3 regions of the Luxibacter massiliensis genome follow, and region 1 is predicted to be linked to each of the others. Evidence: predicted binding sites of a transcription regulator. Region 1 holds the regulator's gene; each other region holds the start of a gene.
The links. Region 1 encodes Rex, which represses fermentation and respiration genes when NADH is low (regulators of the CRP and FNR family bind a similar motif). Its sites were predicted from a motif close to ATTGTTAANTANTTAACAAT; they were not measured.
Positions count from the first base shown of each region.

Region 1 (10,951 bases):
ACAAAGTAGCTGATTATATAGTCACAGGCCAGTGGGCCAAGAAGGCCGCAGCGGAAGCGGGGAAATATGGGAAAGTAAATAAAATTGCTTCATCGGAGGATAAAACATTTTCTTACATCCCAGATTGTTCTGACCTCAATATATCCGAGGATGCAGATTACGTATATATCTGTGAGAACAACACGATTTACGGCACAAAGTTCCATCAGCTGCCGGATACAAAAGGAAAAACACTGGTGGCAGATGTCTCCTCCTGTTTTTTGTCTGAACCGGCCGACGTGTCTAAATATGGACTTTTATATGGAGGGGCACAGAAAAATATCGGCCCGGCAGGTGTCGTGATTGTGATTATACGGGAGGATCTGATTACGGAGGATGTACTTCCTAAGACTCCGGCCATGCTCACTTATAAGATCCATGCAGATGCAAAGTCTCTTTATAATACACCGCCTGCATATGGGATTTATATATGCGGAAAAGTATTCCAGTGGCTGAAATCCCTGGGGGGATTGGATGCCATGAAGGTACGCAATGAGAAGAAGGCAGAGCTTTTATATAGTTTTCTCGATCAAAGCAAACTCTTTAAGGGCACTGTGGAGCACAAAGACCGCTCTCTTATGAATGTCCCCTTTATAACAGGAGATGAAGAGCTGGATGCCCGCTTTGTGAAGGCAGCCCACGAGGCAGGCCTGGAAAATCTGAAAGGGCACAGAAGTGTAGGCGGGATGCGGGCAAGTATTTATAATGCGATGCCTTATGAAGGAGTGGAGGCCCTGGTGGCCTTTATGGAGAAATTTGAGAAGGAGAATCTGTAAAATGTTTAAATATCATTGTTTAAATCCCATTGCCCAGGTAGGCTTGGAAAAGTTTGACGGCCAATATGTGAAAGTTGAGGATATGCAGGAGGCGGATGCAGTACTCGTAAGAAGCGCCGGAATGCATGATATAGAGTTTGACGACAATTTAAAGTTGATTGCACGTGCCGGCGCAGGAGTCAATAATATCCCTTTGGAAAAATGTGCAGAGAAAGGGATTGTTGTGTTTAATACACCGGGGGCCAATGCAAACGGTGTAAAGGAACTGGTAATCGCAGGAATGCTTCTGGCTGCCCGTGATATTATCGGAGGAATCAACTGGGTGCAGGAAAATGAGGAAGATGGCGACATAGCCAAAATCACTGAGAAGAAGAAAAAGGTATTTGCAGGCACAGAGCTGGAGGGGAAGAAACTGGGAGTAATCGGCCTTGGTGCCATCGGCGTGCTGGTGGCCAATGCAGCCACCCATCTGGGGATGGATGTGTATGGGTATGACCCCTATGTATCTGTGGACGCTGCCTGGAAGCTGTCCCGCAGCATCCATCACGCAAAGACTGTCGATGAGCTGTACAAGGAATGCGATTACATTACCATCCATGTCCCTGCCCTTGAAGATACAAAGGGGATGATCAATAAAGATGCCATCAGCCTGATGAAAGAGAACATAGTTATCTTAAATTTTGCAAGAGACGTCCTTGTCAATACAGAGGATATGGTAGACGCCCTTGTGGCAGGAAAAGTAAAGGGGTATGTGACAGATTTCCCCACACCAGAGATAACAGGCGTGAAGGGCGCTATTGTAATCCCGCATCTTGGGGCTTCCACGGAGGAATCTGAGGATAACTGCGCGAGAATGGCGGTGAAAGAGGCAAAAGATTATCTGGAAAACGGAAACATTACGCATTCAGTCAATTACCCTGACTGTGATATGGGAATAAAGACAGGCGGATCCAGGATTACAATACTGCATCATAATATACCGAATATGCTTGGCCAGTTCACCGGACTTCTGGCAAAGGCTAATATGAATATTTCCCTGATGGCGAATAAAAGTAAAAAAGAGTATGCCTATACAATGATAGATATTGACGGGGAAGTGAGCAGGGATGTAGAAGAAGCATTGGCTCAGATCGAAGGCGTGTTAAAGGTCAGAGTGATTATATAAGAAATACGATGTTAAGAAGTTAGGGGTATTCTCCGGGCAGGAATGCATAAACCACAGCCAGGTTTGTCATTTTTGTTTGCGGGGAATACCCTTTATTTCTGCGGACTGCGAGCATAAGCGGGTTTGCTGCCCCAGGTATTTGGCTGCCCCAGATATAGGGCGGGAGATAGCAGGCTGTCATTGGCTGTCAGGCCCTGCTTATGCTAAACATGATTGACAAAAAATGTATAAGTGTATACAATTATACGAGGATACAAATTTATTCCTGCGGGCAACGAGCCAAGGGGACATGTTTACATGTCCATTTGGCCACTGCCGCGAGGGTCTAATACCCCAATGCCTGCATCGGGGCCTTTGACTTGTAAACCAAACTGGAAAATACAGGAGGAGCTAGAAATTGGAGAACAGAAAAGTATTTTTAAACCAGCACACGAACCTTTTAGAGCTAGAGGAGCATATGTATCCTCTTGTTGATGTGGAAACCCCGAATACGTTCAGGAATCTATTTCAGTATGGGGAAATACCTAAGATTGCCTTTAATGACAGAATCGTCCCACACAATATGCCCGATGAAATTTGGATAACAGACACAACTTTCCGCGACGGACAGCAGTCACGGGCTCCTTATACAACGGAACAGATCGTCACGATTTACGACTATTTACATAGACTGGGAGGGCCCCAAGGGAAAATCAGGCAGAGTGAATTTTTTCTGTACAGCAAAAAAGACAGAGACGGGGTTTATAAGTGCCTGGAGAAAGGATATGAATTTCCTGAAATAACCAGTTGGATCAGGGCAAATAAAAAAGACTTTGAGCTGGTTAAGCAAATCGGGCTCAAAGAAACAGGAATACTTGTAAGCTGTTCGGATTACCATATATTTTATAAACTGAAAATGACCAGAAGGGAGGCCCTGAGCCATTATCTGTCTGTGGTCAGAGAATGTATGGAGACTGGAGTCAGGCCAAGATGCCACTTGGAGGATATCACCAGGTCTGACATATACGGCTTTGTCATCCCCTTCTGCTTGGAATTGATGAAGCTGAAGGAGGAGTACAAGATTCCTGTGAAAATCCGTGTCTGTGATACAATGGGATATGGAGTGAATTTCCCAGGGGCAGTGATACCCAGATCCATACCGGGGATTATTTATGGCCTTATGATCCATGCCGGGGTTCCCAGCGAGCTGATTGAGTTCCACGGGCATAATGATTTTTATAAGGCAGTGAATAATTCTACAACAGCGTGGCTCTATGGCGCAAGCGGTGTTAATTGTTCTATTTTTGGCATTGGGGAGCGGACAGGGAATACACCTCTGGAAGCCATGGTATTTGAATATGCACAGCTTAGGGGCACATTGGACGGCATGGATACAACTGCCATCACGGAGCTGGCGGAATATTATGAAAAGGAAATTGGGTACCATATTCCTGCCATGACGCCGTTTGCCGGCCAGAATTTTAATGTGACCCGGGCCGGGATCCATGCTGACGGAATGCTGAAAAATCAGGAAATCTATAATATTTTTGATACGGAAAAATTTTTAAACAGGCCGGCTATGGTGTCTGTATCCAATACTTCAGGCACTGCAGGGATTGCTTACTGGATAAATGGGTATTATAAACTTCCTAAGGAAAGGCAGATGGATAAAGATTCTGAGCTTGTAAAGGAAATAAAGGCCTGGGTGGATCATGAATATGAGGGCGGCAGGGTTACGGTCTTGACAGATGAAGAATTAGTTGCCAAAATAGATATTATATGCCAAGACAGGCATATAACACTTTAACCTGGGAGGCATAAGGCAGAATATGGATGAATATCAGGACAATTCCCTGGGCAGCCGTGTTTTTCAAAAAATCCGGGACGGCATTTTGGAAGGTAAATATAAAGAACACGAGGAACTGCGGGAGAATACAATCGGGAAGGAGCTGGGAGTCAGCCGCACTCCTGTGCGGGAAGCATTGCGGCAGCTGGAGCTGGAGGGCCTGGTGACTATTATTCCCAATAAAGGGGCATATGTTACCGGGATTTCGGCCAAAGATATCGGAGATATTTATATTATGCGCTCTATGCTGGAAGGATTGTGCGCCAGATGGGCCACGGAAAATATTACAGAGGAGCAGTTGGATGAGCTGGAGGAGATTATGATGCTCTCTGAATTCCATATGAAGAGGGAGGGAGGAGGCAGCGCGGATCAGATAGCTGAGCTTGACAACAGGTTTCATACAATTTTGTATGCGGCTTCCAACAGTAGGATTCTTGGCCATTTGCTGATGGATTTCCATAAGTATGTCCAGGCTGCCCGTAAATATTCTGTGGTGTCGGAGGAGCGCGCCCGCAAGTCTGTGCGTGAACACAGGCAAATATTGCGCGCCATCCAGGATAAGGATAAGGATCTTGCAGAACAGCTTGCCAACGAGCATATCCTGCATGTCATACAGAACTTGAAGAGACAAGGTTATGAAGAATTAGCAGAAGGAGACAGATAAGATGGAAAAGATTAAGATGGCCACACCTATTGTGGAGATGGACGGGGACGAGATGACACGTATTTTGTGGAAGATGATCAAGGATAACCTTCTCAAGCCTCACATTGAGCTTAACACAGAATATTATGACTTGGGACTGGAATATAGAAATGAGACAGATGACCAGGTGACAATTGACTCTGCCAATGCCACAAAGAAATATAAAGTGGCTGTAAAATGTGCGACAATCACACCCAACGCCGCCCGCATGGAGGAATATGACCTGAAGGAAATGTGGAAAAGCCCCAATGGCACCATCCGTGCGATTTTAGACGGCACTGTTTTTAGGGCGCCCATTGTGGTAAAGGGAATCGAACCCTGCGTAAAAAATTGGAAGAAGCCGATAACCATTGCCAGACATGCTTACGGGGATGTGTATAAAGGTTCTGAGATGAAAATACCGGGAGCCGGGAAAGCGGAGCTTGTATACACAGCCGAAGACGGCACGCAGACAAAAGAGCTTATACATAATTTTGAGGGGCCTGGGATTATTCAGGGTATGCATAACCTCTGCGGTTCTATTGAGAGTTTTGCCAGAAGCTGTTTCTCCTATGCTCTGGATACAAAGCAGGATCTATGGTTTGCCACAAAAGATACAATTTCTAAGAAGTATGACCATACCTTCAAAGATATTTTCCAGGAGATATATGATACTGAGTTTGACGAAAGATTTAAGGCGGCGGGTATTGAGTATTTTTATACCTTGATTGACGATGCAGTGGCGCGGGTTATGAAATCTGAGGGAGGCTATATCTGGGCCTGCAAGAATTATGACGGAGATGTGATGAGCGATATGGTTTCTTCAGCTTTTGGATCCCTTGCTATGATGACTTCTGTCCTGGTGTCACCAGAGGGGTATTATGAGTATGAGGCTGCCCATGGGACAGTGCAGAGGCACTACTATAAACATTTAAAAGGAGAGGAGACTTCCACCAATTCCGTAGCTACTATTTTTGCCTGGACAGGCGCCCTCAGAAAGAGGGGGGAACTGGATGGGAACAGTGAACTGATGAAATTTGCGGACAGGCTGGAGAAGGCCACCATTGATACCATCGAATCAGGAAGCATGACAAAGGATTTAGCGTTGATTACAACCATTGAGAATCCTGTTGTGCTAAACAGCGAGGAGTTTATTAAAGAAATAGCAAAACGCTTATAAGTCAAAGACCCCGATGCAAGCATACGGGGCATCAAACTAGCAGCGATGCAAGCATCGGGGTATGAGACCCTCGCGGCAGCCGCCAAACAGACATATAAACATGTCCGCTTGGGCTCCTTGCTCGTGGGAATAAAAGGATCTGCTTATAGCAGAATGGGAGGACGGCCTACTCGGCCAGTTCCTCCCATTTTTCATATAAATTTTCCAGTTCTTCATCATTGGCGGTTTTCTCAAGAGCCAGTTCCTGGCACTTTACGGAACTGGAATAAATCTCTTCCTGGGACATAAGCTGATCAATCTCTAAGTTTCTTTCCTCCAGGATGGAAATGCGCTCCTCTGTGCGCTTTAAATCATTCATCCGTTTTCTCTTCAGGGCCTTCTGCTCCTTTTGCTCCTGCCAGCTGATCCGGGAATCGCTCTCTTTATTACCGTGGGCAGCCTGGCCTTCAGGGGATGTATGTAACAATTGGGGGGCATATAGTGAAGTGAGGTCATCCCGCTTTTCAAGATAATAATCATAATCCCCAATATAGTTTATAAATGTCTGGTTTACCAGTTCCAAAATCCGTTTTGCCGTCTGGTTAATAAAATACCGGTCATGAGATACGTAGAGCACAGTGCCGGTATACTCATTCAAAGCCTTTTCCAGAATTTCCCTGGAGGTAATATCCAAATGGTTCGTAGGTTCATCCAGAATAAGGAAATTGGCCTCAGATAACATGAGTTTTGCCAGAGAGACCCTTCCTTTTTCGCCTCCGCTAAGATCCCGGATCAGTTTATATACTTCATCTCCTGTAAACTGAAATGCAGCCAGGGTGCTTCGTATCTCAGTATTCGTAAGGGATGGGTAAGCGTCGGAAATCTCTTCGAAGATATTTTTGTCCTCATGCAGGACATGGTGTTCCTGGTCATAATATCCGATAGTCACCTTGGAGCCAAGGGTAAAGGCTCCGGCATCCGGAGGGATGACCTGGTTCAGGATTTTCAGCAGAGTCGTTTTGCCTGTGCCGTTGTCGCCGATGACGGCTACATGCTCCCCGCGCTTAATCTCAAAGTCTATGTCCTTAAATAAGGTCTGGCTGCCAAAACTTTTGGAAAGTCCTTTGACAGTTAAGACGTCATTCCCGCTGAGGCAGGATGGCTCCAGGGAAAAATGCATGTCCTTTGCGGCCTCTTTGGGTTTTTCAATACGTGTCATCTTATCCAGCATTTTTTCGCGGCTTTCCGCGCGGCGGACAGACTTTTCCCGGTTAAAAGAGCGCAGTTTTTCAATCACGGCTTCTTGGTGCTGTATCTCCTTCTGCTGGTTTAAATATTCTTTGAGCAGGGCATCCCTGATTTGCTGTTTCTTCTCTGCATATGCCTTATAATTGCCCAGGTACATCCGTATTTCGCCGTTTTCTATCTCCACAACTTTTGTGACAACCCGATTCAGGAAGAATCGGTCATGGGAAACGATAAAAACAGCACCTGGATAATTCATGAGGTAGGTTTCCAGCCATGTGATGGAATTTAAATCCAAATGGTTGGTAGGCTCGTCCAGCAGGAGGATATCTGGTCTGGTGAGCAGCAGCTTGCCAAGGGATACGCGGGTTTTCTGCCCCCCTGACAGAGTGTCAGTCATTTTTGAAAAGTCCTCCTCCAAAAAACCAAGGCCTTTCAATACACCGGCCAGCTCGCTCTCACATGCATAACCATTTTCAGACTCAAATCTAGATACCATCCTGTGATAAGATTCCAGTTTATTATGAAGGGCATCGCCGCTTAATGTCTTAAGTTCCTGTTCAGCAAGCCGTATCTGCGCTTCTAATGCAAGGATATCAGCTTTTGCTGTTTTTACCTCCTCGTAAATAGAGAGTCCGCTCTGCAGATGCTGCTGTTGGGCCAGATACCCTAAAGTTTTACCTTTTGTCAGAATAATCTCTCCCCCGTCTGCCGGCTCTTCGCCCACGATCATTTTAAGGATTGTGGATTTCCCGGCGCCATTTACGCCTACCAGTGCAGTTTTTTCTCTGTCTTCTATATGAAAAGCTCCATTCTGTACAATGAGCTGTTCCCCGAAAGATTTAGTAAGATTGTGACATGCCAATACCATAGACAGCCTCCTGTAATCCAAATAAATTTAATATGATGCAAGATCCTGCAGGCCGGATAGGGCCTGCCCCAGGCCTTCCCGGCGTATACAGGATTTATACGTTCCTTGTTCAATACCCATTTTATTATAGCGGAAATAAACCGAAATACAACAAAAATTTGACTTTGTTCTTACAATTCTATATAATAAGGCAAAGATGTGTTTGATAATCCAGGTTTTTAAGTACCTGCAGGTTACTGAATGCATCCCAGAACAAATTTGGAGGCGATAACTGTGGAAGACAGAGAGATATCACGGGCAGTGATAGGGAGGCTGCCCAGATACTATAGATATTTGGGTGAGCTTTTAGATGCAGGGGTAGAACGCATTTCTTCGAATGATTTGAGTAAAAAGATGCATGTGACTGCTTCCCAGATCAGGCAGGATTTAAATAACTTCGGTGGGTTCGGCCAGCAGGGATATGGCTATAATGTAAAGTACCTCTATACGGAGATCGGAAAGATTCTGGGACTTAACAGGCCTCACAATATGATTATCATAGGAGCCGGAAATCTAGGGCAGGCGTTGGCCAATTATGCGTCATTTGAGAAGAATGGGTTTATTCTTAAAGGACTTTTTGATGTGAATTCCCGGTTGGAAGGGGTGGCTATCCGGGGAGTCCCTATCCGGATGATGGACGAGCTGAAGGATTTTGTAAGTCAGTCAGATATTGAGATTGCCGCGCTGACTATCCCTAAGTCAAAAGCCATTGAAGTAGCTGAGATGCTTATAGAAAATGGAATCAGGGCTATCTGGAATTTTGCACATACAGATTTGAACCTGCCGGAAGACATTATTGTGGAGAATGTGCATTTGTCTGACAGCCTGATGCGCTTGTCATATACAATCAGCCGCTATCAGGAAGACCACGGAAAATAAAGAAGGGTATCAGACGTGTATTAAGGACAGCTTGTCTTTTTTACACGTTGTTTCATTTCAGAGGGGACTTTCTTTGTTCCCACAAAATATAAAGGAGGCTGGAATATGGAATATTTGCCTACAGGAGAATGGATGCAGAGGGCAGACAGTTATACCATCCATGAGATAGGCATCCCATCCCTGGTGCTGATGGAGCGGGCGGCGCTCTCCGTTGTGGAGGCCATGGAACAGGATGGGGCAGACTTGACAAAGACCCTTGTGGTCTGTGGATCAGGAAATAATGGTGGTGACGGGTTTGCAGTTGCAAGGCTTCTGAAGGGAAAAGGCTGTCAGGTCACAGCCGTTTTTGTGGGCCGGGAAGAATCTATGAGTGAAGAATGCCGGCTGCAGATGCGGATAGCAGATAAGTCAGAAGTCCCTATAGTCACAACAATAGAGGCCGGAGAATATACTAGTATTGTAGACGCTGTTTTTGGCGTGGGGCTCAACCGGGAAGTATCAGGCAGGTACCGCAGCATAATAGAGGCAATGAATGCCTTGCAGGGACACAAGACAGCAGTGGATATTCCATCCGGGATCTGTTCTGCCACGGGGCAGGTACTGGGCATTGCTTTTAAAGCAGATCTGACAGTTGCTTTCGCATGTGCAAAGCTGGGATGCATCCTGTACCCCGGATATTTGTCTGCAGGCAAGGTTGTGACAAAGGATATTGGTATTAGCGGGCATATATTTGAACAAGAGACAGGAGTGTGTTTCCGATACCATAAGGCAGACTTGCAAAGGCTTCTGCCCCGGAGAAAGGCGGATTCACACAAGGGTACATACGGAAGAGTCCTGATGGTTACCGGGAGTCCAGGTATGTCAGGGGCAGCTTATTTAAGTGCTATGGCTGCCTACACGTGTGGGGCGGGACTTGTACAGATCTATACTTCTGAGGATAACCGGGTGATCCTCCAGCAGCAGCTCCCTGAGGCGATTTTGGCCACATACAGGGAGTATGAAGAGGAGCGGTTTAAAAGCCTGCTTTCCTGGGCAGATGTTGTCTGTATCGGATGCGGCCTTGGGCAGAGTAAAACAGCAGAGAAATTATTGGCCCAGACGCTGAGGGAAGCAAAAGTGCCCTGTGTTGTCGATGCAGATGGACTGAATCTTTTGAGCAGACATCTGGAACTTTTAGAAAAGAAAGAATGTCCCCTGGTATTGACTCCCCACATGAAAGAAATGGCCCGTTTGCTGGACTGTCCGGTCAGAGAACTAAAGGATCAGCGTCTTACCAGAATAAGAGAGTTTACAGGCCGGTATGATATTGTCTGCGCGCTGAAAGATGCACGCACATTCGTCATGAAGGCAGGAGAACATCCCTTTGTAAATACGACAGGGAATAACGCCATGGCTAAGGCGGGGTCAGGAGATGTTCTTGCCGGCGTTATTACAGCTTTACTGGCCCAGGGCATGGAGACATTTGAGGCTGCGTCCTGCGGGGTATTTTTACATGCCTGCGGCGGAGATGCGGCCAGGAAGGCAAAGGGATCCTACAGTGTGCTGGCACAGGATCTGATTGCCGGCATACAGGCTTGTATCAAAGAGACAGAGGAGAGTATGGAAGATGAAACAATACAGCAGGGTATATGCCAGGATTGACTTAGATGCAGTTGCCTATAATATGGGGCAGTTGAAGAGAAGGATTGGGGGAGGGGCACAGATCATCGCGGTGATTAAGATGGATGGATATGGGCACGGCGCAGTCCCTGTTGCCAGGATGTTCGAGGAAAAAGAGTACAGCTATATATGGGGATTTGCCACTGCCAGCCTGGAGGAGGCTGTTGCCTTGCGCCATGGGGGAATACAGAAACCTGTGCTTGTACTGGGATGTATATTTCCTGAGCAATACGAAGAAATGCTCAAATACGATATCCGGGCAACTGTATATATGGAAGAGACTGCGAAAGAGCTGTCAGAGGCAGCTATTAAATATGGAAAAACCGCGCACATACATATTAAAGTAGATACAGGCATGGGACGGCTTGGCTTTTTGCCGGGGGAGGAGTGCGTAGGGTCCATCCATAGGATCAGTACCCTCCCTGGTATTGAGGTGGAGGGAATGTATACCCATTTTGCCAAGGCAGATGAAATAGATAAAACATATACTCTGCGGCAGCATGAGCAGTTTGCCCGGATGAAGGAGGCCCTTGAAAAAATAGGCGTACATATTACATATTACCACTGTAATAACAGTGCAGGTATTATTGACCATCCAGATATGAAGCATGA
Region 1 is NZ_UWOE01000001.1:1,617,445-1,628,395, forward strand. It holds gene serC (3-phosphoserine/phosphohydroxythreonine transaminase) at 1-815, shown strand, start outside; gene EFA47_RS07415 (phosphoglycerate dehydrogenase) at 817-1,980, shown strand; gene EFA47_RS07420 (2-isopropylmalate synthase) at 2,378-3,766, shown strand; gene EFA47_RS07425 (GntR family transcriptional regulator) at 3,789-4,469, shown strand; gene EFA47_RS07430 (NADP-dependent isocitrate dehydrogenase) at 4,471-5,667, shown strand; gene abc-f (ribosomal protection-like ABC-F family protein) at 5,834-7,762, opposite strand; gene EFA47_RS07440 (redox-sensing transcriptional repressor Rex) at 8,036-8,680, shown strand; gene EFA47_RS07445 (NAD(P)H-hydrate dehydratase) at 8,786-10,321, shown strand; gene alr (alanine racemase) at 10,287-10,951, shown strand, end outside.

Region 2 (10,951 bases), 220 kb from region 1:
ATAAAAAACCAATTTATTGAAGGGGATGAATTAGTGGAATTAGAAAAAATGATTGCTAAAGAGCTTGGAGAAAAAATAGTATCTTCAACGCTAGTATTATCAGAGGAAGAATACGAAGGTATAATAGGGCCGATGACGTCCATGCTTATGGCTAAAATTACAGAAGTTCCGAAAGTCCTATTGGCACAAGAGGACGGCGCCCATGAAGGGAGTAAGCCTAAAATCTCTGAAATCCTTGCTTTGCAGAATTATTCAGAACAATATGAGCCGGGCCTGCTTGCACAAGCAGGACTCAAAAGGGGCGGAGAAGTAGATTTTGAAAGTGCAGGCAATTGTTTTGACCCATTTGACACTCCAATTATAACAAGGCCAGAGGATATAAGTAATGCCTATGAAGATTGGTTTGGATTGACGAAAGATGGTGGAGAAGTTAAAAAGACTCCTTTCGATAGGAGGCAGAAACGTATTTCTTATGATGAAGCAGCATTTCCTAAGCATGCCTCGGGGAAAAGCAAAAGAGCTAAGGCAATTTTGGATATCTCCAGGACTCCTAAAGCACATATTGAGCTATTGACTAAAATATTTCGAGAGGATTTAGTTAGATTAGAACGTATAGTGTCTGCAGCAGATACGTTAAAATTGCCAGAAGAAGAAAAGAGTGATATTTTCCAGATGACCAATACCTATGTAGTATTTTATGCAAATATGACGCGGCCAGACGTGGTAGATTGTTATTTGGCATTAAAAGAAGTGTTCGATACCGCAAGAGCTACATTTTCAGGGATAGAAATGTTTGCGGATGAAGATGGCCAGGAGGATACAGAAGGATCTTCCGCCCTTGGGTTTGATATGTTGTTGGGTCTGTCGGACTATTAAGCGGTGTCTCTCCACAACTGTTTCAGCCTGAAGTCAAAATCAATACCTTAATGGACAAAGCCCACCCGTCCTAAGGACATGAATTATGGGGTGCCCTTTGGGGCAAGTTAGAACATCCTTGCAAAGAAAATGCCCGTATTGTATAATCAGAATGTTAAATCAGCAAACGGGCAGATCTTATCATAAATGATACTCTAAGAAGAGGAGCTACTGTGGGTGAAAATAAATTGAACGTAAGTGAGAACGGCACCAATGAGCTGCTGTTGAGAATTGAAGAAAAATATAAAAAACTCAGCAAGGGACAGAAAAGGCTTGCTGACTATGTATGTGCGAACTACGACAAGGCTGTATTCCTGACAGCAGCCAGGCTGGGGGAAACAGTGGGGGTCAGTGAATCTACCGTCGTCCGGTTTGCCACTCAGCTCGGGTATACAGGGTATCCTGGCTTTCAGAAAGCACTGGAGGAGCTGGTCAGAAACAGGCTGAATTCTATCCAGAGGATGGAGGTGACCTATGGGAGGATCAGCCAGTCTGAAATACTGGCCACTGTGCTGCAGTCCGATATTGAGAAGATTAAACTGACCTTGGGAAGCATTGACCAAAAGGCCTTTGAGCTCGCTATAGATACAATTTTGAATGCCCGGAAAATATATGTGATCGGAATCAGAAGCTGTGCGCCCCTTGCTTCTTTCCTCACATTTTACCTGAATCTAATATGTGAGAATGTGACAGCTGTAAATACAAATAGCTCCAGTGAGATATTTGAACAATTGATCCGCATTAATGCAGAAGATGTGATCATCGGGATCAGCTTTCCCAGATATTCCATGCGTACTTTGAAAGCTCTGGAGTTTGCCAGCAACAGAAAGGCAAAAGTAATTACTCTGACAGACAGCGTGCATTCCCCTATGAATCTGTATTCCTCCTGTAACCTGATTGCCAGAAGCGATATGGCCTCGATTGTAGATTCTCTTGTGGCCCCGCTTAGCGTGGTGAATGCACTGGTTGTGGCCCTCTGTATGAAGAAGCAGAAAGAAGTCATAAGGACTCTTGAGACTTTGGAGGAAATTTGGGGGGAGTACCAAGTATACAGTGGGGACGAACTGAATCATGTAAGTGAGGCAATGCCCATAACATCAGGAAAGGCAGAAGGAGTTAGTGATGAGTAAAGTAGCCATAATAGGCGGCGGCGCCGCAGGGATGATGGCCGGGATTTTTGCAGCCAGAAAGGGCCACGAGGTGCACATATATGAAAAGAACGAAAAACTAGGAAAAAAGCTGTTTATTACCGGGAAGGGGCGATGCAACCTGACAAATGCAGGGGATATGGATACTTTGTTCCTAGCTGTTGCAAGCAATCCTAAGTTTTTGTACAGCGGCTTTTACAGTTTCACAAATGAGCAGGCAATTGCTTTTTTTGAAGAGCTGGGGGTTAAAACAAAAATAGAAAGAGGGAACAGGGTGTTTCCGGCCTCGGATCACTCCTCGGATATTATTTCTGCTATGAAAGCTGAACTGAAAAGGCTGCATGTGGAGGTACATTTACATATGGAGGCCGTTTCAGTTGAGGCAAAGGATGGGGAGTTTTGCTGTATCCGGCTGAAAGACGGGAGAAGGATTAAGGCCCAGGCATGTATTGTGGCCACAGGAGGCATCTCTTATCCTTCCACAGGCTCCACTGGGGATGGCTACCGTTTTGCCCAGTCGTGCGGCCACCATGTGACAGAGCTTCGCCCGTCTCTGGTGCCTATGGAAGTGAAAGAGAAGTTTGTCAAGGAGCTGCAGGGGTTGTCCCTCAAAAATACAAATGTATGTATTTACGATGGCAATAAAAAGATATATGAAGAATTTGGTGAAATGTTGTTTACACATTATGGAGTAAGCGGTCCTGTGATTCTCAGTGCCAGCAGCCAGGTGGGGCCCTTGCTGGAAGAGAGGGAGCTGACTCTGTCCATAGACTTAAAGCCGGCCCTGTCCTTAGATCAGCTTGACCAGAGGATTTTAAGAGAATTTGAGGAGAATAAAAACCGGCAGTTTAAAAATGCCGTGGACAGGCTGTTTCCGGCAAAGCTTAGGCCGGTTATGGTTGAGCGCAGCGGAATCTCGCCGGATAAAAAAGTGAATGAAGTCAGCCGCAAAGAGCGGATTAAGTTTGCTGGGGCCATAAAAAAATTTGATATGACCCTCATTGGACTGAGAGGCTTTCAAGAAGCGATTATTACAAAAGGGGGCGTTGATGTCAGGCAGATAGATCCTGGCACGATGGAGTCAAAACTTGTGAAAGGACTTTATTTTGCGGGGGAGGTGCTGGACTTGGATGCCCTCACCGGAGGTTTTAATTTACAGATTGCATGGTCCACCGCATATTTGGCAGGCAATTCTATTGTTTAGGGAGGAGCTTGCCAATACAAATGAAGGGGATTTTAGAGAATTCTGGAAAGAAGGTATAGCATATGAAATTCAAAGAGTTTATAAACAGCAGAAGACTCTCATGGGTTATTACAGGGGCAGGGATGATACTTACATTGATAGTATTTTTCTTTCTGCCCGCCCAAATTCCTATGCATTTTACTGCCAGTGGAATAGCGGACGACCATTCAGGAAGAATACAAATATTTTTGTTTCCCATACTGCAGCTTTTGATTATGCTTCTTACAGGGGGTAAAAAGATAAAATACTGCCTTACGCATTCAAAGATGTTTTTAAGTGACATACAATATAATTGGATTGTAAGCGGCCTCTGCTTATTTATAATTCTAGGGGAGGCGTTGGTATTGTCCGTTGTTTTTTAACCCCTGGCCATAGTTAAAAAGCCGCCGGCTGGGGTTGGCTAAGTCAAAAAGTGAGAATTATAAGAGAGTTTTCAAATTCAGATAAAAGGAGATAGAAATGGGATATAATGTTGCGATAGATGGGCCGGCAGGCGCCGGAAAGAGTACCATAGCAAAGCTGGTTGCAAAGAAAAAGGGATATATTTATGTGGACACAGGTGCCATGTACCGTGCCATGGCACTTTACTTCCTGGACTGCGGCATTGACCCCAAAGATATAGAAAGGATTGGGGATGCCTGTAAAAAAGCGGATATCAGCATCAAGTATGAGGGAGAGAGCCAGCAGGTGTTTTTAAACGGTGAGAATGTGACTTCCCGGCTCAGAGATGAGGCTGTTGGAAATATGGCTTCAGTCACTTCGGCTATTCCCAGTGTAAGGGAAGCGCTGCTGGAGCTTCAGAGGAATCTGGCACAGACAGAGGATGTAATTATGGATGGCAGGGATATTGGCACACATATCCTTCCCAATGCGGATGTGAAAATTTACCTCACTGCAAGCATTGCCACAAGGGCCAGGAGACGTTATGAAGAGCTGTCAGAAAAAGGGGAGTCCTGCAATTATGAGGCCATAGAGAAAGATATTGAGGCACGTGATATGCGTGATATGACCAGGGATATAGCCCCCCTTAAACAGGCAGAGGACGCACATCTGATAGACAGCTCAGACATGGCCATTGAGGAGGTTGTGGAGGCAATTATCAAGTTTTGTAAATGAGGAGTATAAATTATGCATGTAGTTAGGGCTAAGACAGCTGGTTTTTGTTTTGGAGTCAGGAGGGCGGTAGAAACTGTGTACGGCCAGCTTGGCAGTGGAAAAGAGCAGGGCAGGGAAATCTACACATATGGCCCCATCATCCATAATGAAGAGGTTGTGAAAGATATGGAAAAGCAGGGCGTCCAGGTCTTAAGAACAGAGGAAGAGTTAGAGAGCCTTGCAGGAGGGACTGTGATTATCCGGTCTCATGGCGTACCAGAGCGCATTTATAAGAAAATGGAGGCCAGGGGACTTGAAATTGTTGACGCCACATGCCCTTTTGTCAAAAAGATACACAATATTGTCCGCAGAGAGAGCCAGTCAGGGAAACATATCGTGATTATCGGCGATCCATGCCATCCCGAGGTGGAGGGGATCAGGGGGTGGTCTGCTGACCGGGCGGCAGTAGTCCAAGACGCCGAAGATGCCAAAAGGCTTCCGTTAAATAAGGAGGATGCTGTCTGTATTGTCTCCCAGACGACATTTAATTACAATAAATTTAAAGAATTAGTTGAAATTATTTCTGAAAAGAGTTATGATGTAAGTGTTTTAAATACAATCTGTGGTGCCACAAAAGAGCGTCAGACTGAAGCACAGAGCATTGCAGAAGAGGTGGATGCTATGATAGTGATTGGCGACAAACATAGTTCCAACACCCAGAAGTTATTTGAAATATGCCAGAAAGCATGTAAGGATACGTACTATATACAGACACTTGACGATTTGGATTTGAATCAATTAGGGTCAGTGGAAACAGTAGGTATTACAGCAGGGGCATCCACGCCCAACAATATAATTGAGGAGGTTCAAAATAATGTCAGAATTATCTTTTGAACAAATGTTAGACGAGTCATTCAAAACTATTCATAACGGAGAGGTAGTCGAGGGGACTGTTATTGATGTGAAGCCGGATGAGATTATCCTGAATATTGGATATAAGGCAGACGGAATTGTTACAAAAAGTGAATATTCCAATGACCAGTCTGTAGATTTGACCACTGTTGTTTCCGTGGGCGATCCGATGACTGTGAAGGTTCTGAAAGTAAATGATGGAGAGGGCCAGGTGCTGCTCACATATAAGAGGCTCGCAGCAGAGAAAGGGAATGAAAGACTCAGAGAAGCTTTTGAAAATAAAGAAGTATTAAAGGCTACTGTCACACAGATTCTGGGGGGCGGCTTATGTGCCACAGTTGAAGAGGCTCGTGTATTTATTCCGGCAAGTCTTGTGTCAGACTCCTATGAGAAGGATTTAAGTAAATATGAAGGGCAGGAGATTGAGTTTGTAATCAGTGAGTTCAACCCAAGAAGGAACCGTGTGATCGGCGACAGGAGGCAGCTCCTCGTAGCGGAGAGGGCCGAAAGGCAGAAAGAGTTATTTGCGAAACTGCAGGTTGGGGATACAATTGAAGGCACTGTTAAAAACGTAACAGATTTCGGCGCTTTTGTAGACCTTGGCGGCGTAGACGGACTGCTGCATATATCTGAGATGTCCTGGGGCAGGGTTGAGAACCCGAAGAAGGTATTCCAGGTAGGGGATTCCCTGAAAGTACTTGTGAAGGACATCAATGATACAAAGGTTGCTCTTAGCCTCAAATTCCCTGAGACGAACCCATGGGCACATGCAGCAGAAGATTTTGCTGTGGGCAATGTTATAACAGGAAGAGTCGCACGTATGACAGACTTTGGCGCTTTTGTAGAGCTTGCGCCTGGAGTGGATGCACTGCTCCATGTATCCCAGATATCCAAAGCACATGTGGAGAAACCTTCTGATGTCCTCTCAATCGGCCAGGAGATTACAGCTAAGATTGTGGATCTGAACGAGGCAGACAAGAAGATCAGCCTGAGCATGAAAGCGTTGGAGCCGGAAGTACAGGATCAGGCAGATACAGAATAATCGTACTAAATAGGTTTTTAAAGAGAGGTTTTTGATTCTCTGTTATAGAATTTTGAGGCACAGGAATAATATTCCAGTGTCTCTTTTTCTCGTACCGGAAATTTAGTGTCCCAAGGACGGCGTGGCTGTGTTAAATATTCGACAAGATGTACCGATTTATATGCAAGAAAATGTTTATATTTACTAGATTTTGCATACAATTTTTAGTACAATATTAGAGTATGTTTGAGGCTGATACATGTGCCATATATGTCCTGTTTGCCGGCATTTTTCTTGTCTGTATAGAGGCCTGGCAGGCTGGGGCACTTATTTTGGCGGAAGTAATAATCAAACATATTCTAGTATTGCATAAAGAGAAAGGAAGGTAATTGAGAATGGGGCTTTTGACTTTTAAAGGCGGAATTCATCCCAATGACGGAAAAAGTCTGGCAAAAGACCAGGCCATTACTGCTATACTGCCTGAAGGCAGTCTGGTGTATCCTCTTTCGCAGCATATAGGCGCTCCTGCAAATCCTATGGTAAAAAAGGGCGACCATGTGTTAAAAGGCCAGAAGATTGCTGAGGCGGGAGGCTTTGTGTCAGCTCCTGTTTATGCGTCAGTGTCAGGTACTGTAAAGGGTTTGGAAAAGCATTTTAACCCTTCGGGGAGCAAGGTAGAATGTATAGTAGTAGAAAATGACGGGGAGTACCAGGAGGTCGCGTATGAACCGGCCAAACCTTTAGAGGAGATGACAGAGGAGGAAATTATAAATAAAATCGGGGAGGCTGGCATCGTAGGTATGGGAGGCGCCGGGTTCCCTACAAAGGTAAAACTCTCTCCTAAAGAGCCAGATAAAATAGAGTATATTATTGCAAACTGTGCGGAATGTGAGCCTTACATAACTGCAGACTACCGCAGGATGCTGGAGAATACGGAAGAACTCGTGAGTGGAATGCGGGTTGTATTATCCTTGTTCAAGAATGCCAAAGGTATCTTTGCAGTGGAGGATAATAAAAAGGATTGCATTGAAAAGCTTAAAGAGGCCGTAAAAGGGGAAACCCGCATGGAGGTTAAAGCGCTTCAGACGAAGTATCCCCAGGGTGCGGAGCGTCAGCTGATCTATGCGGTGACCAGGCGCGCCATACACGCCGCCATGCTGCCGGCTGATGCAGGATGCATTGTGGATAATGTAGAAACCCTGATAGGCATTGACCAGGCGGTGGTCAAGGGAAAGCCTTTGATGGAAAGAGTCGTGACTGTCAGCGGGGATGCTGTAGCAAAGCCTGGAAATTTCCGGGTTCTTTTAGGCACAAGCCACCAGGAGCTTATTCAGGCTGCAGGAGGCTTTAAGACAGAGCCTGAAAAGTTGATTTCGGGCGGTCCCATGATGGGGTTTGCCATGGTGGCCCTGGATGCGCCGGTTACGAAAACCTCTTCCTCCATCCTTGCGTTTAAGGAGGATATAGTGGCAAAGTCAAAACCCACCCCATGTATAAACTGCGGCCGCTGTGTGGAAGTGTGCCCCAGCCGTATTATTCCTTCTAGGCTGGCGGATTATGCAGAAAGACATGACGAAGAGACCTTTACGGCACAAAACGGCCTGGAGTGCGTGGAATGTGGTTCCTGCAGCTATGTCTGTCCTGCAAAGAGGCCGCTCAAGCAGTCCATAGGGTCAATGAGGAAAATCGCCCTGGCAAACAGAAAGAAAAAATAACAAAAGAGGTGAATTAAAAGTGAACGAGAAATTAAACATATCATCCTCACCGCACATACGGGACAAAGTAACCAGCGGCAATATTATGCTGATGGTAACTATTGCACTGCTTCCGGCCACTATTTTTGGGATTTATAATTTCAGGCATGAGAATGCATGGCTATTGGTAGTTGTTACTACTGCCTCTGCGGTGCTGGCTGAGTACATATATGAGAGGCTGATGCATAAAACCGTCACAATCAAGGATTTCAGCGCAGTTGTGACGGGACTTCTGCTTGCGCTGAACCTGCCGCCCACACTGCCTTTGTGGATGGGGGCGCTGGGTTCTGTGTTTGCCATTATTGTTGTAAAGCAGCTTTTCGGCGGACTGGGGCAGAATTTTATGAACCCAGCGCTGGGAGCAAGATGTTTTCTGTTGATTTCCTTCACAGGCCGCATGACATATTTTGTATATGACGGCGTGACAGGAGCCACCCCCCTGGCAGAAATGAGGGCGGGCAATGCCGTAAATACGATGGATATGCTGCTTGGAAATATCCGTGGTACAATCGGGGAGACATCAGTGATTGCGATTATGATAGGCGCTATGTTCCTGCTGCTGATGGGAGTGATTGATTTAAGAATCCCAGGTACATATATTGTGACATTTGTTATTTTCATCTCCATTTTTGGCGGCCATGGGTTTGACCCCTATTTTATAACAGCACACTTGTGCGGCGGCGGCCTGATGCTGGGCGCATGGTTTATGGCAACGGATTATGTCACATCGCCAATCACAAAGAGCGGCCAGATTGTTTATGGAATCTGCCTCGGACTTCTGACCGGACTTTTCAGGCTCTTTGGGGGTTCGGCAGAAGGGGTTTCCTATGCGATTATCATCAGTAACCTTTTAGTCCCACTGATTGAGAAGGTTACTCTTCCAAAACCATTTGGTAAAGGAGGAGAGAAATAATGAATAAAATAGCAAAAAACACGTTTATACTTACGGCAATCACTTTAATTGCGGGAGTTTTATTGGGGTTGGTTTATGAGGTGACGAAAAACCCTATAGCAGTGGCCAAAGAAAATACTAAGCAGGAGGCATACAGAACGGTTTTGCCAGATGCGGCATCTTTTGAAAGCTATACGGATTTCGATGGCTCAAAAGCATCCGAAGTGCTGCAAGGCGCCGGATATACAGGTGAAGATATCACGGAGGTGGCCCAGGCGGAGGATAAAAATGGCGAGCTGATCGGATATGTTATTACGGCCACTTCCCATGAGGGATATGCTGGGGATATCCAGATCTCCGTAGGGATCTTAAATGACGGGACCGTAAAGGGGATTGATATGCTTTCTATCAATGAGACAGCGGGATTAGGCATGAAAGCAGATGAACCAGAATTTAAAAATCAGTTTAAGGATAAGCAGGTAGAAAAATTCTCCTATACAAAAAGTGGAGAAGAGGGCGATGATAAGATTGACGCACTCAGCGGGGCAACAATCACTACAAGTGCGGTGACAAACGCAGTGGATTCTGCCCTTGTATATTTCCAGAACGTGTTAGGAGGTAGTGTTGATGAATAAGTACGGAGAAAGACTGTTTAACGGCCTGATTAAAGAAAACCCTACTTTTGTACTGATGCTGGGAATGTGCCCTACACTGGCAGTCACCACGTCAGCAGTCAATGGCATAGGCATGGGACTTTCCACCACAGTGGTGCTTGTACTGTCAAATATGCTGATTTCCATGCTCAGGAAGATTATCCCGGATTCAGTCAGAATGCCGGCATTTATTGTAGTAGTGGCCTCATTTGTTACTATCGTGCAGTTTCTGTTGGAAGGTTTTGTCCCAAGCTTATATGCTTCTCTGGGACTGTATATCCCTCTCATTGTGGTAAACTGCATTATTTTGGGAAGGGCAGAGAGCTATGCCTCTAAAAACCCCATACTTCCATCCATGTTTGACGGAATAGGGATGGGACTTGGATTTACGGTGGGACTTACAGCTATCGGCGTGGTCAGAGAATTGATTGGCGCCGGAAAGATATTTGACATACAAGTACTGCCTTCCTCCTATGAGCCTGTGACAATTTTTATACTGGCTCCTGGCGCATTCTTTGTTCTCGCCTGTCTGACTGCCCTGCAGAATAAGGTTAAAAACCGCTTGGCAAGAAGAGGGGATCCGGCGGCAGAGAAAATCGGATGTGGAACGGGATGTGAATCCTGTGGCCGGAAAGACTCCTGCGGAGGCGGTATTTTTCCAGCAGAAGCAGAGATTATAAAAGCAGAAGCAAAAGAGAAGGAATAGGAGGAGAGCGGGATGAAAGAATTATTTTTAATTGCAGTAGGCTCTGCCTTTGTAAACAACGTCGTGCTGAGCCAGTTCTTGGGAATCTGCCCGTTTCTCGGCGTGTCTAAAAATGTTAAGACGGCCGGGGGCATGGGCGGCGCTGTTGTATTTGTCATTACGATAGCTTCTCTTGTCACAAGCCTGATTTACCAATTTATCCTGGTGCCTGCGGGGTTTGAATATTTACAGACAATTGTATTTATTCTTGTCATTGCTGCCCTTGTACAGTTTGTGGAGATGTTCCTAAAGAAAGCCATGCCTCCTTTGTATAATGCCCTAGGGGTGTATCTGCCGCTGATCACAACAAACTGTGCTGTGCTTGGCGTGGCGCTGACCAATGTCCAGAAGTCTTATAATATTCTGGAGGGTGTGGTAAATGGCATTGCCACAGCATCTGGATTCTTGGTGGCGATTGTCTTGATGGCCGGCATCCGGGAAAAGATCGAGTATAACGATGTGACAGAGTCTTTCAAAGGAACACCTATTGTCCTGGTTACAGCTGGGTTAATGGCAATTGCATTTTTCGGATTTTCAGGATTGATTTAGGAGGAAAGAGACATGAGTATATCA
Region 2 is NZ_UWOE01000001.1:1,832,464-1,843,414, reverse strand. It holds gene EFA47_RS08515 (hypothetical protein) at 1-876, shown strand, start outside; gene EFA47_RS08510 (MurR/RpiR family transcriptional regulator) at 1,089-2,045, shown strand; gene EFA47_RS08505 (BaiN/RdsA family NAD(P)/FAD-dependent oxidoreductase) at 2,038-3,267, shown strand; gene EFA47_RS08500 (DUF1648 domain-containing protein) at 3,330-3,668, shown strand; gene cmk ((d)CMP kinase) at 3,766-4,422, shown strand; gene ispH (4-hydroxy-3-methylbut-2-enyl diphosphate reductase) at 4,435-5,295, shown strand; gene rpsA (30S ribosomal protein S1) at 5,276-6,355, shown strand; gene rsxC (electron transport complex subunit RsxC) at 6,730-8,049, shown strand; gene EFA47_RS08475 (RnfABCDGE type electron transport complex subunit D) at 8,069-9,001, shown strand; gene EFA47_RS08470 (RnfABCDGE type electron transport complex subunit G) at 9,001-9,615, shown strand; gene rsxE (electron transport complex subunit RsxE) at 9,608-10,339, shown strand; gene EFA47_RS08460 (electron transport complex protein RnfA) at 10,352-10,927, shown strand; gene EFA47_RS08455 (RnfABCDGE type electron transport complex subunit B) at 10,940-10,951, shown strand, end outside.
Region 2: the regulator Rex is predicted to act here: its motif matches at 6,482-6,501, upstream of rsxC (electron transport complex subunit RsxC).

Region 3 (10,951 bases), 620 kb from region 1:
GTTCCTCCAAGGCCTGTCTCCAGTACCACAATGTGGCATTTCTTTTTTTTGAAATACAAAAAAGCTATTGCCGTTTCCGCCTCAAACACAGTGGGACTTGTCTCCCCCTTAGCTTCCATGCGGGCAATAGCTTTTTGAACCAACCCTGCTGATTCCGCGAACTCCTCTTCAGATATCCACTCTCCGTCTATCTGAATCCGCTCCAAATAGGAAACCACTGTCGGTGAAACATATCTGCCGGTCCTGTACCCTGCCTTGCTTAAAATAGTCGAAATATACGCAAGCACAGAGCCTTTTCCATTCGTTCCTGCAATATGTATGAACTTTAAGTCATCCTGGGGATCCCCAAGTTCACGCAACAGACCTCGAATCGTATCCAAGCCAAGTACACTTCCGTATTTCGACACTTCGTCCAAATATACCCTTGCTTCTTTATAGGTCACGTTTCTCGTTTCCTTTCTCTTATTTATAAATGGCGATATGCCACTGTTGTCAATAATAGCACTAAAATCCCTTTCCTACAAGTGAAAATAGGAGTGAAACAAAAAACGCCAGCCAGCCTGGCATACTTATATCCCTGCTGGTTGGCGCTTCTGCCCTTCTACTTAAATCCTCGATCTACTGAGCCAGGCTTTCATCCCTTGTATGCAGCAGCTCATGTTCTTTCCCTTTCAGGATACCGTCATAAACTGTTGTAATAATCGGATTCTCATTCGGAAGCTTAATCTGTGCAAGGCTGTCAATCTTATAAATGCCTTCCAGCCTGGCCTTTTTCGTCCTGGGGCCAATGGGCACTGGCTGCCCGCCGCCGGCAATGCAGCCCCTCTTGCATGCCATGACTTCCACAAAATCATAGTATGCTTCCCCAGATTCTATCTTCTCAAGCACCTCTGCCGCGCACTGCAGGCCATTTACTACCGCTATTTTAACTTCACGGTCGCCCAGTTTGACAGACGCCTCTTTAATGCCGTCCACACCGCGCACTCCTGTAAAACTGATGGCCTCTAAATCTTCGGCGCGGTTGCTGTTCACAAGGCGCCGCAGAACTGCCTCTGTTACTCCGCCTGTTACTCCGAAAATGGCCCCTGCCCCAGACGCAATGCCAAAAGGCATATCCAAAGCTTCTGGTTTCACCTGGGCCAGGTCAATTCCCGCCTCCTGGATCATTCGTGTAATCTCTGTGGTAGTCAGCACGTAATCAACGTTCTGTTCCCCCTTATTAAACTGATCGGGCCTTCTAATCTCTGCCTTTTTCGCCGTACAGGGCATGATCGAAATCACCACTGTCTTTCTTGGCTCTGACTGCCCTTTCATACGTGCTTCTTCCTTGATAAGCGCCCCGAACATTGCCTGAGGGGAACGGCAGGTTGAAAGATGCTTCTGATACTGGGGATATTTATTCTCACAGAATTTGACCCATGCCGGACAGCAGGAAGTAAACAGAGGAAGATGTTCCCCTGCCTGAAGCCGGTGCAAAAACTCCTCCGCCTCTTCCATCACAGTAAGGTCTGCGCCGAAATTGGTGTCATACACCTCGTCAAACCCGATGCGGCGCAAAGCTGCGACAAGGCGGCCCAATGTATTCTCCCCCTTTTTAATACCAAACTTATCTCCCACTGCCACACGCACTGCAGGGGCGATCTGGGCCACAACCCTGATATTTTTGTCCGCAAGGACCTTCCATACATGCTCAACATCCTGCTTGATTGTGATGGCGCCGGTAGGACATACTGCGCGGCACTGCCCGCACCCTACACAGTCTGTATGTGCCAGATCTTTATTAAATGCTGTAGTCACCTGCATTTTAGACCCCCGGAAAGCAAAATCCAATACCCCCAGTCCCTGTATCTCATCACAGGTACGCACACAATCACCGCAGAGAATACACTTATTTGGATCCCGGATTACACAATCTGATGTGGCATCCTGGGGAAGCTGCTTTTTGTTATTCTCAAAACGGACATTGGTAATGCCAAGCTGCCTTGACAGCTTCTGCAGAGTACAGACTCCGTTTTTCCCACAGGTCGTACAATCCCTGCAATGGGAGGCTAGAAGCAGTTCAATAATCATTCTCCTGTGGTGCTGCAGCCTGGGTGTATTGGTGTAGATCACCATGCCGTCCCTTGGGATCTCTGAGCAGGATGCAAAGATTCTTCCTCTGTCATCCTCAACTACGCACATACGGCAGGCCCCATATGTAGAAAGCTCAGAATGATAACAGAATGTAGGAAGGTCAATTCCAGATTTACGTATGATAGAAAGAACATTTTTCTCATTTGTAAAAGCCACTCTTCTATTGTTAATTGTTATAAAACCCATGCTCTTTTCCTCCTACCCTTCTATATGTATTGCGCCGAAAGCACATGCACTCTCACAGGCGCCGCACTTAATACATTTTTCATTGTCAATCACATATGGTTCCTTTATCCTTCCGCTGATAGCGCCTACGGGACAGTTCCTTGCACATTTAGAACATCCCTTGCACCGTTCCTCACTGATAATAAATCTCCGAAGTGCAGTACATGTGTGGGAAGTACATTTCTTCTCAACAACATGCTCCAAATATTCCTCACGGAACAGTTTCAAAGTACTCATGACCGGCAGCGCCGCGCTTTTCCCCAGGCCGCAGAGTGCAGTCTCCGTGATCGTGGTGGCAAGTTCCTCCAGCAGGTCCAAATCCTCTGGTTTTCCATTTCCCGCCACGATCCTTTCCAGAATCTCCAGCATCCTTTTTGTACCTTCCCGGCAGGGAACACATTTTCCGCAGCTCTCGTTCTGTGTAAAATTCATGAAGAAGCGGGCCACCTCGACCATACAGGTACGGCTGTCCATGACTACCAGTCCGCCTGAGCCTATCATTGCCCCCATCTTTTTTAAAGAATCAAAATCCAGCTCTACGTCCAGATGAGGGGTTATCAGGCATCCTCCTGAAGGCCCTCCTATCTGTACAGCCTTAAACTCTCCGTCTCCTTTAATGCCTCCCCCAATATCGTAGATGACCTCTCTTAAGGTAGTCCCCATAGGAACTTCAATCAATCCCGTATGTTTCACGCTTCCGGTCAGGGCGAAAGCCTTTGTCCCGGGACTGTTCTCTGGCCCAATACTCTTAAACCACTGGGCCCCCTCCTGGATAATCATAGGCACATTGGCAAAGGTTTCCACGTTATTGAGGACTGTCGGCTTGGCGAACAGCCCCTGCTCTACTGTCCTTGGAGGCTTCACCCTGGGCATCCCCCGGTTTCCTTCGATGGAGGCTGTCAGGGCGCTTCCTTCCCCACATACGAAAGCGCCCGCCCCTCTGTTAATGTGCAGCCGGAAGGAAAAACCTGTCCCTAAGATATTATCGCCTAAAAGTCCGCAGCTCTCGGCCTGTTCAATGGCCAGCTTCAGCCTGCTGATTGCCAGAGGATACTCTGCGCGCACATAGACATACCCCTCCTGTGCGCCTACAGCGTAGGCGGCAATCATCATGCCTTCAATCATCTTATGGGGGTCGCCCTCCATGATGCTTCTATCCATGAATGCCCCCGGGTCACCTTCATCCCCATTACAGACTACAAAGCGCACCTTCTCCGGCTGCCTTGCCACCTGGGACCATTTATAACCTGTCTGGAAGCCGCCGCCCCCACGCCCCCGCAGGTTAGATTCTGTAATCTCCTGTATAACCTCCTGGGGTTTCATTTCGAACAAAACCTTTTCCAAGGCACAATAGCCGCCTGTGGATATGTATTCCTGAATGTGCTCAGCATCAATATGGCCGCAGTTTTTCAAGACATTTCTTGTCTGCTTCTTATAAAAAGGAATGTCCTCCTGCTTCTGGTATTCTACTCCATCCTGTTTAAAAAGCAGGTGCCGGATAGGCTCCCCCTTTTCTATTGTCCTGTGGAAAATCTCGTCACAGTCCTCTGGCTGTACTTTTGTATACAAAATACCATGGGGTTCGATCCTCATCAGGGGGCCCATCTCACAGAAACCATGGCATCCACTTTTCTTAACTCCGATTGCGCCGTCACCGTGGGCGATCTCAGGCCCAAAATGAACCTCCACATCTGGATTCTCTTTTGCCAGCTCACACATTCTGTCAAATATAGCTCCTGATCCTCCTGCCAGGCATCCGGTTCCCGCACAAATCAGCACTCTGCATTTACTGCTCTCCATCTGTATCTTTGAAGCCTTGCGGACCTGCCCCAGATCCTCTCTGTTTTTAATTCTTTCCATTTTCTAAGCTCCTCTCAATTCGTGAATCAATTCTGCCGCCGCATCTGGGGTCATTGCCGGGTATACTTTATCATTTACTGTCAGGACCGGCGCAAGTCCGCAGGCGCCGAGGCAGGAGACGGTTTCCAGCGTAAAGAGCATATCATCCGTTGTAGCTTTGTCCTTTGAGAGTCCCAGCTCACTGTAAAGCCTTTCCAGGATGGGAATAGATTTGCGCACATGACAGGCTGTCCCGTCACATACTTTTATGATATATTTTCCTTTTGGCTCAAAAGAAAAATTCTCATAAAAAGTCGCTACACTGTAGGCCTTGGCTTCATTGATTCCCAGCTTACTGGCAACATAGCTTAGAAGCTCTGGCGGAAGGTAGCGGTATTCAGTCTGAATATCCTGGATAATAGGGATAAGGGATGCCTGTTCGTCACCGTGTGATGCTATGATCTCGTCAGCCTTATCATAATAGGTCTGTTCTAACATGGGATACCTCCTTTAAAATATACTCTCTTTATCAACTGAGCATATGTATTATATAGTTAAAATTTTATCAATTAAGCACTATTATATGTTAAATTCCACTAATAATCAATATGAAATCGAAAAAAATAATAGGGAAATATGACAGGCGCCCGCCGTATCTAAGATTCAATTTATGGCAAAATTCTGTATCTCCAATGTATACCTGGATTTAGAATTCATGGCCTGTGCCGTTGGGCTATTTCAGAAATCCCCCTCGCCAATTCTATCCCGAGCCTTTCCATCTCAGCAAGACGCCTCATGCCGCTGATGGAATCTTCCGCTGTCAGGCTGCACACTGCAGATAGATTGGCAAACTGCAGCGCCTCCTTAACCGGATACTCCTGGTATAACGCATACAGCATGCCGGCGCAGAAGGCATCCCCTGCCCCCACGCTGCCTTTTATAAAACCCTCTGGGAGGCAAAATCCGGGGGCCTCCCAATAGTTCCCCTGGCAGTCCAGGGCGTATCCCCCCTCGGGTGCATGGATTACAGCCAGCGTCCCCACACCCATACGGTGTAAACGCAGTAAAATTTCTTTTATTTTTTTCTTGTCAATATTCCCCTGCCTATCCCGGGGGGTAATGTCAGTGATATTCCCCCCTTCTATTTCATTGGCTATAAAATAGTCACAGTACTTCAGGCAGGGCGCCACAACCTGGCCAAACCGCCCGCCCTCCTCACTGGCCACATCCATGGATGTCTGAATCCCTCTTTTCTGGGCCATCGCAAGTGTCTTTGCCATCACGCTCCCATAAACCTCCTCCCTGGCATCCATTGCATCCAGCAGAAGCGCGTACCCTATGTGTAAGATGGATGCCTCCATACAGGCTATTTCCTCCTCTGAAAGTACAAATTCTTTATTTGCCCCTCTTCTGTGAAAAAAAGTCCTTTCTCCAGTAGCTTTCACGGACATAACATCTGTATAAGAAGTGCTTTCCTCTGGTGAATACTGTATGCCTTCCACAGGCACCCCAAGTTTTTTTAACTGGCTGCGTATAAATTCACCATCCTCATCCGTCCCTGTACGCCCATAACAGGAAAGGGGGATGGAGCTATCCATAATTGCCAGGCCTGCCGCTGTATTCCCGGCGCATCCTCCAATACACCGGTATTCTTTTTCTATATTGCATAACATTCCCCTGGCTGGCCAGATATCTGTTATTTTTACATGGTCTACAATCAGATTGCCTGCAACTGCAATTCCTTTCCTCATTTCCTCTCCTCCTTTAAAACCATCCATTTTATCATGATACTCAAAATACATGTATTACGGGGTGCCCTGTGGGTATACCCTATTGGACGTAGTCCACCCGTCCGAAGGACATGTGTTACGGGGTGCCCTGGGGGCATACCCTATTGGACGTAGTCCACCTGTCCGAAGGACATGTGTTACGGGGTGCCCTGGGGGTATACCTTATTGGACGTAGTCCACCTGTCCGAAGGACATGTGTTACGGGGTGCCCTGGGGGCATACCTTGATGTCTACTTCATGTCTGCCGCTTAACTCTGCCGGTATATAGGATACCTCCTGTCCGTCCAAAAGTATCTGCCTTCCCCCCGGCGTACTGACTATATCATAAACACCCTTGCCAAAACGCAGGCCTGTAAGGCGTATCTGGTGAAGTCCTGTGGTTTCCGTATCTGGACAAAACACAGGATTCAGGTACATTCCTTTTTCATCATAGCTTATGCCCAGCAGGCCATAAAAAATTGTAGATATAAATCCCGCCGCATGCCATAGCTGCCCAGGCCACCGCCATGCCCTTCCTGTGTCCACATCCACCACTTCATAAAAGGTTCTATTGATTATAGCATTTCTCACCTGCTGCATTAAAAGTTTCCAGACAAGCGCAAAGTTGCCTGTCTCACAGGCCGCAGCTGCAATTCCGGCATTCCACACGCCCCAGCTGCTATGGCAGAAATGGTTTTTCTCTTTCCGGCAGGGAAACAAATCCAGGCCAAATTCCGTCATGGCGGCCTGCTCCATCTGTTCAAGCATCCGGTATTTTTGTCCCGGGCCTGCAATCTTAAATCTGCCCCACACCGCGCCCTCCGCGCCTGATGTCTCCCACATACTATACGCCCAAGCATCGCTTCCCTTCGGGCCGCTTGTAAAATACCCTGCCTCCTCCTTCCAGAATTCTTTCCTGATCCTCTCTCGCATCCGGCGCCCTATATCCCCATACTGCCCGAATATCTTATTTTCTTCTCCCAACAGACAGGCCATCCGCTCCATACAAAGAAACGCTTCCATATAATAAATCTCTGTGCTCAGGCAGTACCCGCCTGCCTCTGCCTCCTCGAATGCGTCGTTAGAGGTAGACTGGCAGGCTTTGACCAATCCCCTGGCAGGGTCAAAATGCCTGCAGGCCTCCTCCATCCTGCCGCACAGATCTCCCCAAGTATCATAGATCAGGGAAACATCCCCTGTCACACAATAATAATCCCATATCCCCACTGCCGGCATGGCAAGTCCGTCTGCGCCATTGTCAAATCCCTTTGATGCCGTATACCGCAGCGTCCGGTATGCCCCCTCCCGGTCTAACAGGGTACCGCACCGTATTGCTGTATGGGTCGTATCTCTTAGCCATACACCAAAGCCTTCCCCTTTCCCCTGGAACAAACCACTGCCCCACATCCCTTCCTGGCCGGGCATGGCGTAATCCTCTGAACTGCAGAGGAAAAACACCTCGCATGCTATGTTATATGCCACATCCAAAACAGGGATTCCCGTATACAGTTCAGGGAACTTTCCAAGGCTGTCAGGTATTTGGTGGAAGGGGCCTCTATGTATCTGCCTGCACATATCTCCCCAGGGAGTCTTTCTCCAGCAGAATTCCTCCGTGACCCTGGGCCATGAGAGTACTTTGTCTCTGTCCATTACATATGCCGGAGGCTCACCGTAACATTGGTCTCTAATATACGTGTCATAAATCTGGAATGAGGGACTATCATAGATAAGCTTTCCACTAGCCGCCTCCATCCCTTTATATTCCTCTGGATAACGGGTACTTCTCAACCCAAAAAGCTCTGCCGACATGATTACTGCTGATTGTTTTCTGTCCCGCACCAGAAGGATTTCAGATTCCTGCACTGGAACCTTAAAGTCAATATTCCCTGCAATTCCTTCCTTGGGACTGGCTTCTGCAGGGCACTCCCTCTCAAAGAACTCCACCAGGACATGCCCCTGTGCCAGTATTTCCATAATCCCTTGGTCATACCAAAGCTGCAGGCAAAGTAGGTTCTCCTGGGGTTCTGCCCGCATTTGGGCACCCCTGCACACCAAATTTTTCGTATTACGGTTCCACAAAATATGGCATCCACATATTGCAATCTCTATTTCTTCAGAGTCTCTTATATCAATTTTTAAAAGCAGTTCAAAGGCGGCGGCATATATATCCTCCCCGGCTCCCTCACCTTCCTTAATCTGAATGTCCGGCCAGACCCCTGGTGAAATGCGGAACCTTAGATTCTCACAGAAATCTTCCTCCAACCTCACATCCCTCCATTCTCTTTTCCAGAGACGGATATGTCTGGCAGCTTTCAGAGGTACAAGTAATCCTCCTTTTTTTTCAAAGACCTGTGATAAAAAATTGCTATATGCTCCCCCCGTATGATCTGATGCGGCCAGCTCATAAACGTGCCCATCCCATTGAAACCAGTATACAGACGTAATCCTGCCGGCCCAGTTTTCAAACCCGCATTTCTGGCAGTAGACGGGAATATGTTCCCCCCTCTCTAACAGGCCGCTGATTTTTGCCGGCATCTTCCAGTGAAAGAGATCCCGGCTTCTCACCGTGCGTATGACAGCTTCCCCGTCATCCTCCAGCATTCGGTGCTGTATCTGAAAATTCCATATGCCCGATCTCCTGTACAATCTCAGAATATACCCAAAGGTCCCGCACTCCGGGGCCAGGTGGAAGAGCGGCCGGATCCTTTCATACTGCATCCTCTCCAGAACTTCATCTCCCAGAAGCTGTATGGCCCTCCCTCCCACCCTGCCTTCCTTTGTGCGGAGTTTTACCTCCCTGTCAGTTTCCTCCATCAGAAAATACCCCCACTTATCAGGGAATCCTTCTGCCAGCCTGACTTGTAATTCCTTCTCTTTTATCCCGTCCTTGTATACTCCAAGGGACACTATGGGATTGTCTTTTGCCAATGGTATTTTTATTAACATTTCGCGTCCTCTACATTTCATATTGTATTGCTTTTTATAATAAAAACCGATATAATCAAAAACATAAATGTTCATTTTTCATAGCTTTGGCTGCCTGTCTGCTTATCCCAATTGGCAGGATTCCCAAATATTCAGGCCCCGATGGGGAACCCATGGATAGGATAAGTTTTCAGACACACAGTAAGGCAAATATAAATCATCGCAAACGAAAGGTTCTACTATGGCTACTATCAAAGATGTCGCTGCCAGGTCCGGCGTTTCTGTGGGGACAGTTTCCCGCGTTTTGAATAAAAGAGGATATATATCGCAGGAGACCTATCAAAAGGTTTACCAGGCTATGGAGGATTTGAATTATCAGCCTAACCAGATTGCACGCAACCTTTTCAGCCAGCGTACATATACAATAGGCCTGCTTCTTCCCGATATTTCCCATCCTTATTTCTCAGAACTTACCCGGGAACTTGAGCTTTTATTATATGAATCAGGATATAAAGTGTTATTATGTAACACAAAGGAAAATGCAAACCGGGAGCAGGATTATATTAAGATGCTCCAGCAGAATAAAGTGGATGGCATTATCATTGCCACACATATGCTCAAAAGCAAGGAATATGAGAATATTGACCTGCCTATCGTCGGCTGTGATATGGTACTTGGCCGGAACATACCGTCCGTCCACTACGACCACCGCTTGGGGGGGCGGCTTGCCGCAGAGAAGCTGATCGCCAATGGATGTAAAAACATTCTCCAATTTAGCGGTTATTCGGCCATCCCCTCACCGGCCTTGGAAAGGCACCGGGTTTTTGAGGAGGTCTGCGCGCTCCACCAGGTGAACTGTATCACTTACGAGCTGGCAGCCGATGAATTTAAAAGAGAGTCCTATACACAGATTATTGATGCACTGCTTGAGCATCATCCTGAGATCGACGGACTCTTTTCTACAGATATTATAATCGCCTATGCCCTGCGCTGTGTATATGACCGGGGTATACGGGTTCCAGAGCAGGTCAAGGCAGTAGGGTATGACGGCATCGAGCTCACCCATCTGCTCACCCCCCCGCTCACCCACATCCGCCAGCCCTTAAAGGAATTATCCCAGGTACTGGTGGACACACTTTTAAAGAAAATCAAGGGGGAAGAGATAACAGAGCAGGAAATTATTCTTCCCGGACTGGTCATGGTGGACGGTAAAACAACATTGGTGTAGGCCTCCTTACTATATATCCGTTCCATGCACCTGCCTTTAAAGCCAGTCCCGCAGCGCTTTCAGCCAGATATCCTAACAGAGGCCCCCTGCTCCTTAAAATCATTTGCTGCCTTTTCAAGCACTTCTCTGGAGGGAGCCGTAAAGGCAGCATTCTTTTTGCCCAATTCTGCATATTTCCCCTCCCCCAGTCTGTGATATGGGAGCAGTTCTATCATTTTTACATTTTTTCTTCCCCTAAGAAAACAGGCCAGGGGTTTTACCGCACTCTCCTGAATTTCACCTATAAAAGGGATTCTGACGATAATCTGCGAGATTCTTTCCAGTTTTTCAAAATTCTCCAGTATCCTTTCATTAGATATACCAGTATATCTTTGATGCATCCCGCTGTCCCAAAGCTTTAAATCATATAAAAATACATTTGTGAAGGGAATCACCTTTTCAAAATTTTCAAACGGGACATTCCCCGCTGTATCTACTGCTGTATGGATTCCCGCAGACTTAAGTCCCTCCAGCAGACATGCGGCCCCCTCTGCCTGCAGAAGAGGCTCACCGCCTGAACAAGTCACTCCGCCTCCAGAAATTTCATACAGAGCCTTATCCTTTAATACCTCCTGTAAAACCTGCCCTGTGTCCATTGTAAACCCTACCTGGCGCACTGCCCCTGCCATACATACACGGGCGCAGCCGCCGCATCCTCTGCATAAGGAGCGTTCATAGACAAGCTTTTCCCCCCGTAAGTACCGGGCCCCTGCCTGGCAGGCTCTTGTACAGGCCCCGCAGGATATACACCTGCTTTGATTCCATTGAATCTGCCTCCCACTCTCAAATGACT
Region 3 is NZ_UWOE01000001.1:2,233,577-2,244,527, forward strand. It holds gene EFA47_RS10355 (bifunctional folylpolyglutamate synthase/dihydrofolate synthase) at 1-443, opposite strand, end outside; gene EFA47_RS10360 ([FeFe] hydrogenase, group A) at 619-2,319, opposite strand; gene EFA47_RS10365 (NADH-quinone oxidoreductase subunit NuoF) at 2,332-4,218, opposite strand; gene EFA47_RS10370 (complex I 24 kDa subunit family protein) at 4,222-4,695, opposite strand; gene EFA47_RS10375 (carbohydrate kinase family protein) at 4,911-5,948, opposite strand; gene EFA47_RS10380 (glucosidase family protein) at 6,186-8,912, opposite strand; gene EFA47_RS10385 (LacI family DNA-binding transcriptional regulator) at 9,133-10,119, shown strand; gene EFA47_RS10390 (glycyl-radical enzyme activating protein) at 10,179-10,951, opposite strand, start outside.
Region 3: the regulator Rex is predicted to act here: its motif matches at 4,748-4,767, upstream of EFA47_RS10370 (complex I 24 kDa subunit family protein).